Regions from separate parts of the Nocardiopsis sp. L17-MgMaSL7 genome, predicted to be linked through region 1. Evidence: riboswitches for the same ligand, from Rfam matches in the RefSeq annotation. Region 1 holds a riboswitch; the other holds the start of a gene.

What was found. Region 1 has a riboswitch for S-adenosylmethionine ahead of thrC (threonine synthase). Riboswitches for the same ligand answer to the same signal wherever they lie in the genome.
Region 2: linked by a shared signal. The riboswitch ahead of BDW27_RS00195 (aminotransferase class V-fold PLP-dependent enzyme) and the one ahead of thrC (threonine synthase) in region 1 are both predicted to bind S-adenosylmethionine.

The regions. Positions count from the first base shown of each region.
Region 1 is NZ_QGTF01000006.1:242,444-248,266, forward strand. Features, by position in the region: gene BDW27_RS12800 (ubiquitin-like small modifier protein 1) at 143-421, opposite strand; gene thrC (threonine synthase) at 471-1,730, opposite strand; SAM riboswitch class I at 1,744-1,884, opposite strand; gene BDW27_RS12810 (trehalose-6-phosphate synthase) at 2,155-3,594, shown strand; gene BDW27_RS12815 (GrpB family protein) at 3,816-4,421, opposite strand; gene BDW27_RS12820 (class I SAM-dependent methyltransferase) at 4,536-5,327, opposite strand; gene BDW27_RS12825 (S8 family serine peptidase) at 5,485-5,823, opposite strand, start outside.
Region 2 is NZ_QGTF01000001.1:36,787-42,609, reverse strand. Features, by position in the region: gene BDW27_RS00205 (CaiB/BaiF CoA-transferase family protein) at 1-421, opposite strand, end outside; gene BDW27_RS00200 (DUF3870 domain-containing protein) at 428-829, opposite strand; SAM riboswitch class IV at 1,045-1,159, shown strand; gene BDW27_RS00195 (aminotransferase class V-fold PLP-dependent enzyme) at 1,222-2,610, shown strand; gene BDW27_RS00185 (SAM-dependent methyltransferase) at 3,140-3,862, shown strand; gene BDW27_RS00180 (DinB family protein) at 3,853-4,422, shown strand; gene BDW27_RS00175 (primosomal protein N') at 4,419-5,823, opposite strand, start outside.

The sequences.
Region 1 (5,823 bases):
TCTCCGAACCAACAACCGCGTCGCCGACATCGCCACCCTCGTCCCCTGGAGAATCTCCCTCCCAGGTTACGAGGGTCCGGACACGCGGCGGGGCGGGCACCGACCGGTGCCCGCCCCGTGGTCCGCCCACTGCTCGTGCGGGTCAGCAGCCCCCGGCGACGGCGGGGATGATCGAGATCTGCTGGCCGTCCCGGACCTCGGTCTGGAGGCCCTTCTCGAAGCGGACGTCCTCGTCGCCGACGTAGACGTTGACGAAGCGGCGGACCTTGCCGCCGTCGTCGAGCACGCGGGCGAGGATGCCCGGGTGGTTCGCTTCCAGGTGGTCGAGGACCTCGGCCAGGGTGCCGCCCTCGGCGGTCACCTCGGACGCGTCGTTGGTGTAGGTGCGCAGGATGGTAGGCACGCGGACGCTGACGCTCATGGTGTTCGTACTCCTGGGACGTGGGTGGTGGACGTGGGGCGAGTCCGGGTCAGGCCAGGCCCTGGGCCTTGAAGGCCTCCAGGGACGGCTTGATCGTGGCGGTGACGCCCGAGTCGACGGCGTTGAGGGTCTTGAGCCCGTCGCCGGTGTTGACGATGACCGTCTCCGCCTCGGGGTCGAGCCTGCCCTCGCGGACCAGCTTGCGCAGGACACCGGTGGTCACACCGCCCGCGGTCTCCGCGAAGATCCCCTCCGTGCGGGCCAGCAGCTTGATGGCGTCGACGATCTCGTCGTCACCCACGTGTTCGATCGCCCCGCCGGTGCGGTTGGCGATGTCCAGCACGTACGGGCCGTCCGCGGGGTTGCCGATCGCCAGCGACTTGGCGATGGTGTCCGGCTTGACCGGCTGGATGACGTCGTGCCCGTCGGCCCAGGCGCGGGCGACCGGCGAGCAGCCCGTGGCCTGCGCGCCGAACACCTTGTAGGGGCGGTCCTCGACGAGGCCGACCCGGATCAGCTCCTGGAAGCCCTTGTCGATCTTGGTGAGCTGCGAGCCGGAGGCGATCGGGATGACGATCTGCTCGGGCAGGCGCCAGCCGAGCTGCTCGGCGATCTCGTAGGCCAGCGTCTTGGAGCCCTCGGCGTAGTACGGCCGCAGGTTGACGTTGGTGAAGCCCCAGCTCTCGCCCGCCTCGTCGCCGATGAGCTCGGAGCAGAAGCGGTTGACGTCGTCGTAGTTGCCGTCGATGGCCACGACCTTCCCGCCGTAGACGGCGGCCATGACGACCTTGCCCTCCTCCAGACCGGCCGGAATGAACACGCACGAGTCGAATCCGGCACGCGCGGCGGCGGCACCCACGGCACCGGCGAGGTTGCCGGTGGAGGAGCAGGAGAGGGTGGTGAACCCGAAGGTGCGGGCGGCCTCGACGGCGATCGCGACCACGCGGTCCTTGAAGGAGTGCGTGGGGTTGGCGGAGTCGTCCTTGACGTGCAGGGAGCGCAGGCCGAGTTCGGCGGCGAGGCGGTCGGCCCGGACGAGGGGGGTGAGGCCGGGGTTCATGTTGGGCAGGTCGGCCACGTTGTCGGGGACCGGGAGGAGGGAGCGGTAGCGCCAGATGTTCTTGGGGCCGCTCTCGATCTGCTCGCGGGTGACGGGCCCGAAGTCGTAGGCGATCTCCAGGGGGCCGAAACAGAACTGGCAGGCGAAGCTCGGCGAGAGTTCGTAGCGCTCACCGCACTCCCGACAGGACAGCGCGGTCCCGGGGCCGAAGGCGCGAACGGAGGTGGGTTCAGCGGCGGCAATCGCCATGGCGAGGCGTCTCCCCTCATCTTTCCTGGTGGCCACCTTGACCCCAGGCCGGAGTTGGCACCTGCCTCGACGGGTCGCGTTGATCGCGGTTCCACATGTCGAGATGGTTGCCGGGGCTTCGCAGGGCCGGTCCCTCCACCCCTCTGGATGAGCAATATGAAGTTGTGGCGGTTCTTCTCCGAGAACGCACCGTCACTGTAACTGAGGTGCTGACCGATTTTCCATGCCGGGTGATCCGGATTACACAAAGCGGCTCGAATGCTGAGACGACACCGTCCACGTGCGGCGCGACCCGAGTACGGATCCGGCTCCCCTGTGACGGTGTCCACCGTTGCCCGCGAGGGGGTTTGGGGCGACTGTCCGTAGGCGAGACCTAGGAGGAGTGCGTGATCCCCAGAGCTTCCTTCGTCGAGAGGACGACCACGTGGACAAGGCTCAGATCCTCATAGCCTCCAACAGGGGCCCGGTCTCCTTCTCCACCGCCGACGACGGCTCGCTTGAGCACCGTCGGGGCGGCGGCGGACTGGTCTCGGGGATGATCTCCGTGGCCACCGAGATCGACGGACTGTGGGTGTGCGCGGCCCTGTCGGACACCGACCGCCGCGCCGCCACCGAGGCGCCGGGGGCCCGTCTGGACCTCGCGCACGACCTCGACGGCATGCGAGTCCACATGTTGGACATCCCTGAGACGACCTTCTCGGGCGCCTACACCGGGGTGGCCAACTCGACCCTGTGGTTCGTGCAGCACATGCTGTACGACACCCCGAACAAGCCCTCCTTCGGCTCGGAGTTCCGCAGCCAGTGGGAGGACTACGCCGCCTACAACAACGCCTTCGCGGAGGCGCTGGTCAGCGGTGCCGCCGAGAACGCGCGCGTGGCCGTGCAGGACTACCACCTGGCTCTGGTGCCGCGCATCCTGCGCGCCCGCCGACCGGACCTGCGGATCGCGCACTTCTCGCACACCCCGTGGGCCCCACCCGAGTACTTCCGGATGCTGCCCACCCAGGTGGCCCGGGAGCTGCTGGAGGGGATGCTCGGCGCCGACCGGCTGGGGTTCCTGAGCCCGCGCTGGGCCGACGCGTTCCTGCGCTGCTGCGCCGAGATCCTGCGCGCCGACGTCGACCTCGAACGGCGCACCGTGGAGCACGGGGGCCGGATCGTCGAGGTGGGCGTGCACGCCCTGGGCGCGGACGAGGAGGGGCTGCGGGAGAGCGCCTCGGAGCCCGCCGTGGCGGACCGCAGGCGGACGCTGGGCGAGGCCGTGGGCGACACCCGGCTGATCGTCCGGGTGGACCGCACGGAGCTGTCCAAGAACATCGTGCGCGGTCTGGAGGCGTACCGGGAGCTGCTGACGGCGCACCCGGAGTGGCGGGGCCGGGTCACCCACCTGGCCTTCGCCTACCCGAGCAGGGGCGACGTGCCGGAGTACCGGGAGTACACGGACTCCGTGCTGCGGACCGCGAAGGAGATCAACGAGGAGTTCTCCACCCCCGAGTGGACGCCGCTGGTGCTGGAGGTCAACGACGACTACCCGCGGTCGCTGGCCTCGTTCCAGATGGCCGACGTGCTGCTGGTGAACCCGATCCGGGACGGCATGAACCTGGTCGCCAAGGAGGGCCCGGTGCTCTCCGAGCGGGACTCGGTGCTGGTGCTCTCGCGTGAGGCGGGGGCGGCGGACGAGCTGGGCGCGGACGCCCTGCTGGTCAACCCCTACGACACCGTGGAGACCGCCGAGGCACTGCACCGGGCGCTGTCGATGCCCGAGGGGGAGCGCAAGGAGCGCCGGGGACGGCTGGCCGAGGCCGCCGTGGCGCTGCCGCCGCGCCGCTGGTTCCAGGAGCAGCTGCGTTCCCTGGACGGCTGACGGGGTTCGATGTGAGCCGCTCGGCCGCGGCGGGGCCGGACGGGTGCCGGGCGTCGGGACGCGCCGCGCGCCGGAGACGGCCGGGACGCCGGGAACAACGCGAGGGCGTGTCCCGTGCTGGACACGCCCTTCGGCGGGGTCATGTTGCGGCCCACGACCCGCTGGCTCTCGGTCGGACTCCGGTCATCCGGTAAGTCACCGGGCGCCCGACCGGTATCCGGTCAGTGGGTCCGGGAGGCGGCCGCCTTCCAGGCCTCGGCCTCGGCGAGGAGTTCGGTGACGATGCCGGACTTGGCGTCGGCGTAGTCCTGGATGCGCTTCCAGGTGCGTTCGGAGAGTTCACGCTTGACCGCGGTGTAGCGTTCCCGGGCCCCGGCGTCCGCGATGAGGTAGTCGCGGAAGAGCCGCATGCGGTCGATCTCCTCGCACCCCTGGCTGAACACGTGGAGGTTGAGGTTGACGCTGGGACCCTTGAGGACCCGGTGTTCGTACCAGTCGGGTTCGGCGATGACCAGGGTGTATCCCACCTTCTCCAGGTCGTCCAGGTAGGCGGTCTCGTCGGCGGAGTCGGTGACCGCCATGACCAGGTCCACGCAGGGTTTGGCGGCCAGGCCGGACACCGCTGTGGAGCCGACGTGGTCCAGGGACAGCACGCGGTCCCCCAGTGCGCCCCGGATACGGGATTCCTCCTGGCGGAACAGGTAGGGCCACTTGGGGTCGGGTTCGGAGAGGCGCACGCGACCGTTCACCAGGTTGCGTGCCATGGGGTCGGAGGCGACCCGCCTGTCTCCTCGTGAGGGCAGAGAGGGCGTTTCGAGAGGCGACATTCCACAAAGCCTTGCCGTCCGGCGTACCCGCGTCAAGGCTTTCGACGTGCCTTACATATGCACGCGCATTCGTGGCACTACCGACCGTCCGAGCGGCATGACCGAACGCGACGGTCAGGCCTGGGGGCGTCCCTCAGGGGTGGAGACCACCAGGACGAGCGAGCCCTCCCACTCGGGGAGTTCACGCAGGCGGCCGTGGCGCGCGTCCCACGTGCCGTCGCGGAGGTCGCGGGAGAGGTCCTCGTGGAAGCGGGTGTGCGCGGCCTCGTCGACGAAGCTCCACGCCGAACAGGCCTGCCGGGCCCCGGGGTCGAGCAGCGCCTCGGGGCGGCCGTAGTAGGCCTCGTTGAAGCCGTCCGAGCAGTCGAGCGGGATCGGCACCCGGGTGACGGTGGTCGTTCCTCCCAGCCCCTCGGCCAGGACCGACGGCTCCGGGTAGCGGCGCGCCTCGGTGTCCAGGACCTCCGGGCAGTAGCCGTATAGCCAGAAGTCGCGTACCAGGGCGGGGTCGCAGGTCAGCACCACCACAGGGCCCGTGGTCACCCGGCGGACCTCCGCCAGGCCCCTGGCGAGGTCGGACCACTGGTGGACGCTGAAGGTGGTCATGGCGGCGTCGAAGGAGTCGTCGGGGAACGGCAGCGACTCGGCGGTGCCGTCGACCGCCGCGGGCAGGTGCCCGGGGCGCCGGGCCCGCATGCTGGCCGAGGGCTCCACGGGGGTGACGTCGCGGTCGGCGGGTTCGTAGGACCCGGCCCCGGCCCCGACGTTGAGCACCGTCCGGGCGTCTCCCAGGGCGGCGTGGAGGAGTTCGGCGATCCTCGGTTCCGGTTGCCGGTGGTCCGTGTACGTGCGGGCGATGACCCCGTAGTCCGCGTCGCCCGCGCTGCCGTCCCGCATCCGAACCATGCTGTCTCCCACCGTCGAGGTGTCGCCGAGCCGAGCTGTGTGTGGTGCCGCAAGGACCCTAACCAACGAAAAGCCGTGGCGTCACGGGCTTTTCACCCGATCCGCCACGGCTCGCCCCGCCAGGGGGCGTGTGACCTCAGCCGACTCGACGCCCCGCCTACTTCTTGCGGCGGCGGCCGCCCTTGCGCCGGGAGGGGCGCTCCTCGGCCCTGGCCTGCTCGGCCCGCTCGGCGGCGATCCGCTGGTCCTCCTCCTGCCGCTCGGCCGCCACCCCGTAGGGGTCCTTGCTGGTCCGGCGCACCCACAGCACCAGCAGGATCACGATCAGCGCCAGCACCACGCCGACCAGCGCGAACCACATCCACACCGGAACGGTCGGGGAGTCGTCCTGCACCAGGTTGTCGTCGACGAGCGGCATGTCCTGGGCGTTCCCGGAGGCCTGCGCGACAGCCGAGGGCAGGTACAGGGACGCCAGCCCCTGCCCGCCCTGTTGGGA
Region 2 (5,823 bases), on a different contig from region 1:
TGACCTGCGCGTACCCCAGGCCGAGCCGGTCGATCACCCCGGGCCGGAAGTTCTGGATCACCACGTCCGAGGTGGCGCACAGCTCCTGGACGGCGGCCAGACCCTCGGGGTCCTTCAGGTCCACGGCCAGGCTCCGCTTGTTCCGGTTCACGGACAGGAAGTAGGCGGCCTCGCCGGGGGAGTGGTCCGCCCGGTGCTCCTCGGTGGGCTCGGCGTAGGGCGGACCCCAGGAACGGGTGTCGTCGCCCCGACCGGGCTGCTCCACCTTCACCACCTCGGCGCCCATGTCCGCGAGCAGCATGGTGGCGTAGGGGCCCGCGAGCACGCGGGACAGGTCGGCGATCCGCACTCCGGCGAGGGGGAGCGGGGCGTCCTCCCCTGTTCCGTCCGCGGGGGCGGGCTGGGGACTGGTCTCACTCATGGGGGGTCACTCCTTGCCGTCGAGGCTGGCGGGATCCTCGGGGCCGCAGGGCAGCTGGTCGCCGTCCCGCAGCTGGTAGTAGGTCTCCAGGCAGCGGCGGAGCGCGGTGGTGAGCGCGGCGCCGGACTGGCCCGCGTAGCGCGTCTGGACCCGCTGGACGATCTCCGCGATGTCGTCGGTCACCGAGGCGCCCTCGACCAGGGCACGGAAGAAGTCCTTGGCGAGGTCGGTCAGGAGCGTGGTGTCCGCGGCCACGATCCGGCCGTCCGCGGAGTCCACCGCGAGCACGACCCCGAGCCGCTGGTACTGGGAATGGCTCGCCACCGAGTCGGGAAGACGGGCGTAGCCGGAGATGAGCACAACCCTCGGGTTGCGGAAAAGCTGCTGAACACGGTCGTCGCCGTACAAAGGAAGAGCACCTCTTGTCTGCGGGCACGCGAAAACTCCGACTCACTGGAGTCTCGCGTCTGAAGGGCAGCCGGGGGAAACCGGACACCCGCGACGTGAGGGCAGTTCCCGATCAGTATGGCCCAGCCGGGACGGTCGGTGTCAAGGGCGGGGGTGGCCCGGGGCACACGGGCGCGGATGCGCGCCCACGGGAGCTTGTGTTACATTTCGGCACAGGTCACGAGTACCAGCGACAAGCCCCGGCTAGCTGGTCGGCAACCCTCCTTCCGCGGTGGGGTGCCCCGGGTGAGGACCAGGTCCCGACACGACCGTGTCAGACAAGCGCGGACCCCTGAGGCGCGGCCGTCATCGGCGTACCCCGTGGGTCCCACGACCCACAGAAGAGGTGCCCCATGACCACTGTCATCCCGTTCGACTCCACGCGCTCCAGCCGTTCCGCCGCCAGGGACGCGGCCCGCGACGCCAGGGCCCGCACCGAGTGCGCGATCGTCACAGCCGAGGGTGGGACCCCGCTGGTCACCGGCGAGTACGTGGACTACGCGAACTTCGACTACGCCGCCAGTGCCCCGTGTCTGACCAGCGTCGCCGACGCGCTCGCCGCCGCCCTGCCCTACTACGCCAGCGTCCACCGGGGCGCCGGGCACCACTCACAGGTCAGCACCGACGCCTACGAACGCGCCCGCCGCAGCGTCTCCCGGTTCCTGGGCGTGCGCACGGAGGCCGACGCGTCCGGCTCCGCTGACGCGGTCGTGTTCGTGCGCGGCACCACCGACGCCGTGAACCTGCTGGCCCGCGCCGTCCCCGAGGGCTGCACCGTGGTGGTCTTCGAGTCCGAGCACCACGCCAGCCTCCTCCCGTGGGAGCACCCGGCCTCGCGCGCCGGGAAGGTGGTCCGGCTCCCGCTGCCCGCGTCGCCCGAGGCGGCCGTCACCGCCGCCCGCACCGCGCTCGCCGAGGAGCCCGAGGGTCCCCGGCTGCTGTGCGTCACCGCCGCCTCCAACGTCACCGGTGAGATCTGGCCGGTCGAGGAGCTGGTGGAGGCCGCCCACGCCGAGGGCGCCCGCGTGGTGGTGGACGCCGCCCAGTACGTGCCGCACCTGCCGTTCAGCCTCGCCGCGACCGGCGCGGACTACGTGGCGCTGTCCGGTCACAAGCTCTACGCCCCCTTCGGCTCGGGGGTGCTGGCGGGCCGCGCCGACTGGCTCTCCGCCGCCGCCCCCTACCTCGCGGGCGGGGGCGCCACCCGCCGGGTGACCGAACACGACGTCCAGTGGAACGACCTCCCTGCCAGACACGAGGCGGGCAGCCCGAACGTCCTGGGAGCCGTGGCACTGGCGGCGGCCTGCGACACCTTCACCACCGAGACTCTCTCCCTCCAGCACATCCGCGAGGCCGCGCTCCTGGAGCGCCTGCGCGCCGGGCTGGGCGAGATCGAGGGCGTGCACGAACTGTCCCTGTGGGACCCCGAGCACGCGCGGGTCGGGATCGTGTCCTTCGTGGTCGACGGCCTGCCCGCCGACCTCCTGGCCGCCGCGCTCTCCGCCGAGTACGGGATCGGGGTGCGGGACGGCCTGTTCTGCGCCCACCCCCTCACCACCCGCCTGCTGCCCGAGGGGCACGAGCAGGCCGTGCGGGCGAGCCTGGGCGTGGGGACCACCGAGGAGCACGTGGACCGGCTCGTCGGAGCCGTCGCCGACCTCGTGGCCCGGGGCCCGCTCTGGGAGTACGCCGACTGCGACGGCCGCCTCGCCCCGGTCCCGGACCCCCGCAACGTGCTCTGAACCCGTTGCGGTGCGCGGGCGGTTCGGCCGGGGTCCGGGCCGCCTGCTGTCGTTCGGTCGGCCCTCACCGGTGCCGCGCGCCTTCCCGGGCCCTGGCACACCACCTCTCCCCACACCGCGCTCTGGCCGAATCGGGCCACGTCCGGTAGCGCCCGGCTCTCTCGGGCACAGCCAGTGGGGACGAAAGGTGCGTCGGTGGAGACGTGGTTGCTGGTGTGGGCCCTGGTGATCTTCGGGCTGTGCTCGGGGGGAGTCTGCGTCCTGTGGGTCCGCTGGGTGCGGGAGCTGGGAGGCACCGACTCCGGGGTGTTCGGGAAGGGCGTGGGACCTCGGACTCAAGGAACCTTGTTACGCATGACCCCACATTCGACGCACTAAGTCACATTTCACGCTTAGGTGTGCTGGGGATCACGTTCCCAGACGGTACTATCGGGCCCTGACGGTGGGGCGCGCCGTCGCCGGACCCGACCGGTCCGCACCGACGACGCGGCCCGCCTCCCGCGAGCGAACCGGCTGGGGGAGCGTGAACGTGACGGACGTCCGAGGACCCAAGACAGGTCCCCTCACGGCCGTGTTCCGAGCGACCGAACCCCCGCGCGTGCCCGAGCAACCATCACCGGTGGTCAGCCTCAGCGCGCGCGGCTGCCCGCCGCCCGACCCCGCCGAGACCGAACTGGTCCGTCTGCACCAGGCCTTTCTCGGCCGCGTGGTCGACTACCTCTGCGCGGACGCCGGGATACGCCAGTTCGTGGACTGGGGCTGTCCGGTGCCCGGCACCGCAGAGCGGATCCGCCGGGCCAACACCGACGCCACCGTGGTGCACCTGGCCCCGACCGGAACTGCGGGGGTGCTGGCCGCCCCCGCGCTCAACGCGACGGTTCTGGCCGGGGACGGTGCCGGTGACTCCGGGACGGACACCGTGCTCCGACGCCTCCACACCAGCGGGCTCGTCGACTTCGACGAGCCCGTCGCCGTACTGATGACCCGACCCGGCACCGAACAGGAACCGCCAGCCGGGCTCGACACACTGCACACGATGATGCGCGGCGGCGGATACGTCGCCCTCACCTCCACGGCTCCCCGCCCTACGGCGGAGCGGGCCTTCGCCCCTTTCCTCCCCGTCGAACCGGGGGTCGCCGACCTGACCTGGTGGCCCTATCCGGACGAGGACGTGCCCGCCCCGGGTTGTGGAACCCTGGGCGGACTGGGCCGCGTGCCCAGGCGAGGAAGGGGAGCGACGCGATGGCGCTGAACTGGAACGGCGAGATCCTTGCCCAGATGAGGTTCTACTGGGACTTCTCGCTGTGGCCCAGGCTCGAAGGACTGACGGACGCGGAGTTCTACTGGGAGCCGGTCCCGAACTGCTGGACGGTGCGCCAGCTGCCCGACGGACGCCACGCCCCGGACGGCGCCTATCCCGAGCCCGAGCCACCGCCGGTCACCACCATCGCCTGGCGCCTGGGGCACATCGTGGTGGACGTGCTGGAGGCCCGGATCAACTGGCACTTCGGCGACCGCACCACCAACCGCGACAACATCGACTGGCCCTCCAGCGCGGCCGAGGCCAAACAGCGCCTGCGCAGGGCCTACACCACCTGGTCCGAGCACATCCAGGAGCTCGACGACGACGCCCTGGCCGAGCCGGTGGGAGGCGCCGAGGCACCCCAGTGGTCGGACTTCCCGCTGGTCGTGCTCATCCTGCACCTCAACCGCGAGTTCATCCACCACGGCGCCGAGATCGCCCTCCTGCGCGACCTCCACAGGGCGCGCTTCGGGGAGAGTCCCGGCCCCTGGTCCGAACCGGTCTCCTAGAGCACGTGCAGGGGGTCCACCCGGACCTGCACCAGGTGTTCGTCCCGGCGCGCGCTGCGTGCCGAGGCGGCCGCCTTCAACGCACGGGAGAGGTCGCCCACCGCCGAGCGCGGCACGCGCAACAGCGCCCGCTCGGTCACGTGGTCACCGTTCTCCCCCGTCTCGGAACCCACCGGAACCGGTCCCAGCAGCTCGGCGGACTCGGGCAGCCGGATCTGGTCCAGCAGCTCGCGCACGTGCTCGGGGGCGCCGGTGATCGAGGCCATCGACACCGCGGGGGGAAACCCCAGCCCGCGCCGCTCGGCCAGCTCGCGCTCGGCGAACCCGCCCGGGTCCCAGCGCACCAGTGACTGCACCACCGGCAGGGACGCGTCCGCCGACACCACCACGGTGCCGCCCGGCCGCACCAGAGCGGCCGCGTTGAGCCAGCGGCGCAGCGCCTCCTCCGAGGCGCGCAGGTCGGCCCGGTTGAGCAGCGCCCAACCGTCCAGGAGCACCGCCGCCGCGTACCCGCCGTCCGGGACCACGGGCTCGGCCCCCGGGGTGGACACCACCAGCGAGGGTTTGTTCGGCACCTCCGCCAGGACCTCGTCCCGGCCCGAGGTGCGCACGGTCAGTGACGGGAAGGCCCGGCCCAGCTCCTCGGCGGTTCGGCGGGCGCCCACCACCACCGCGCGCATACGGGTCACCCCGCACTCGGCGCAGGCCCACTGCCCGGCCACCCGGCCGCACCACCCGCAGGAGGGCACGGCGTGCGCCTCGCGGATGGCCAGCGGCCCGTGGCACTCCCCGCAACGGGCCGGTTCGCGACAACCGGCGCACGCCAGGGCGTTGAGATAGCCGCGGCGCGGCACCTGGAAGAGCACCGGACCCTCGCGCGCGCCGTCCCTGGCGGCCTTCAGGGCCAGGCTCGGCAGCCGTGCGCTTCGCGCGGCCTCGTCCCGGGCCAGCTCGCGGTCGTCCCCGGCGGGTTTGACGAGGGGCGCACGGCTGCGCAGGGTCGCCCGGTCGGCGACCAACGGCAGCGCCCACCCGGACTCGACCAGCAGCTGGGTGTCGGTGGTGCGGGTGTGGCCGCCGAAGAGCGCGCCCGCCCCCGACATGTGCGCGCGCATCGCCAGGACCGTCCGGGCGTGCGGATAGGGCGCGTGCGGGTCCACGTGCACGTCGTCCCCGTCGTCCCACAGCACCACCAGACCCAGGTCGTGGACGGGAGCCAGGAGGGCCAGACGCGACCCCACCACCACCCTGGTTCGCCCGTGCAGCACCGAGAGCCAGCGCCGATAGCGCGGGGTCGGCCCCAGGTCGGCGGGCAGCGCGGCGTGCCGTCCCTCGCCCAGGTGACGGGTCAGAGCGGCGTCCACGGCCTGGACGTCACGGCTGTTGGGGACCACGACCACC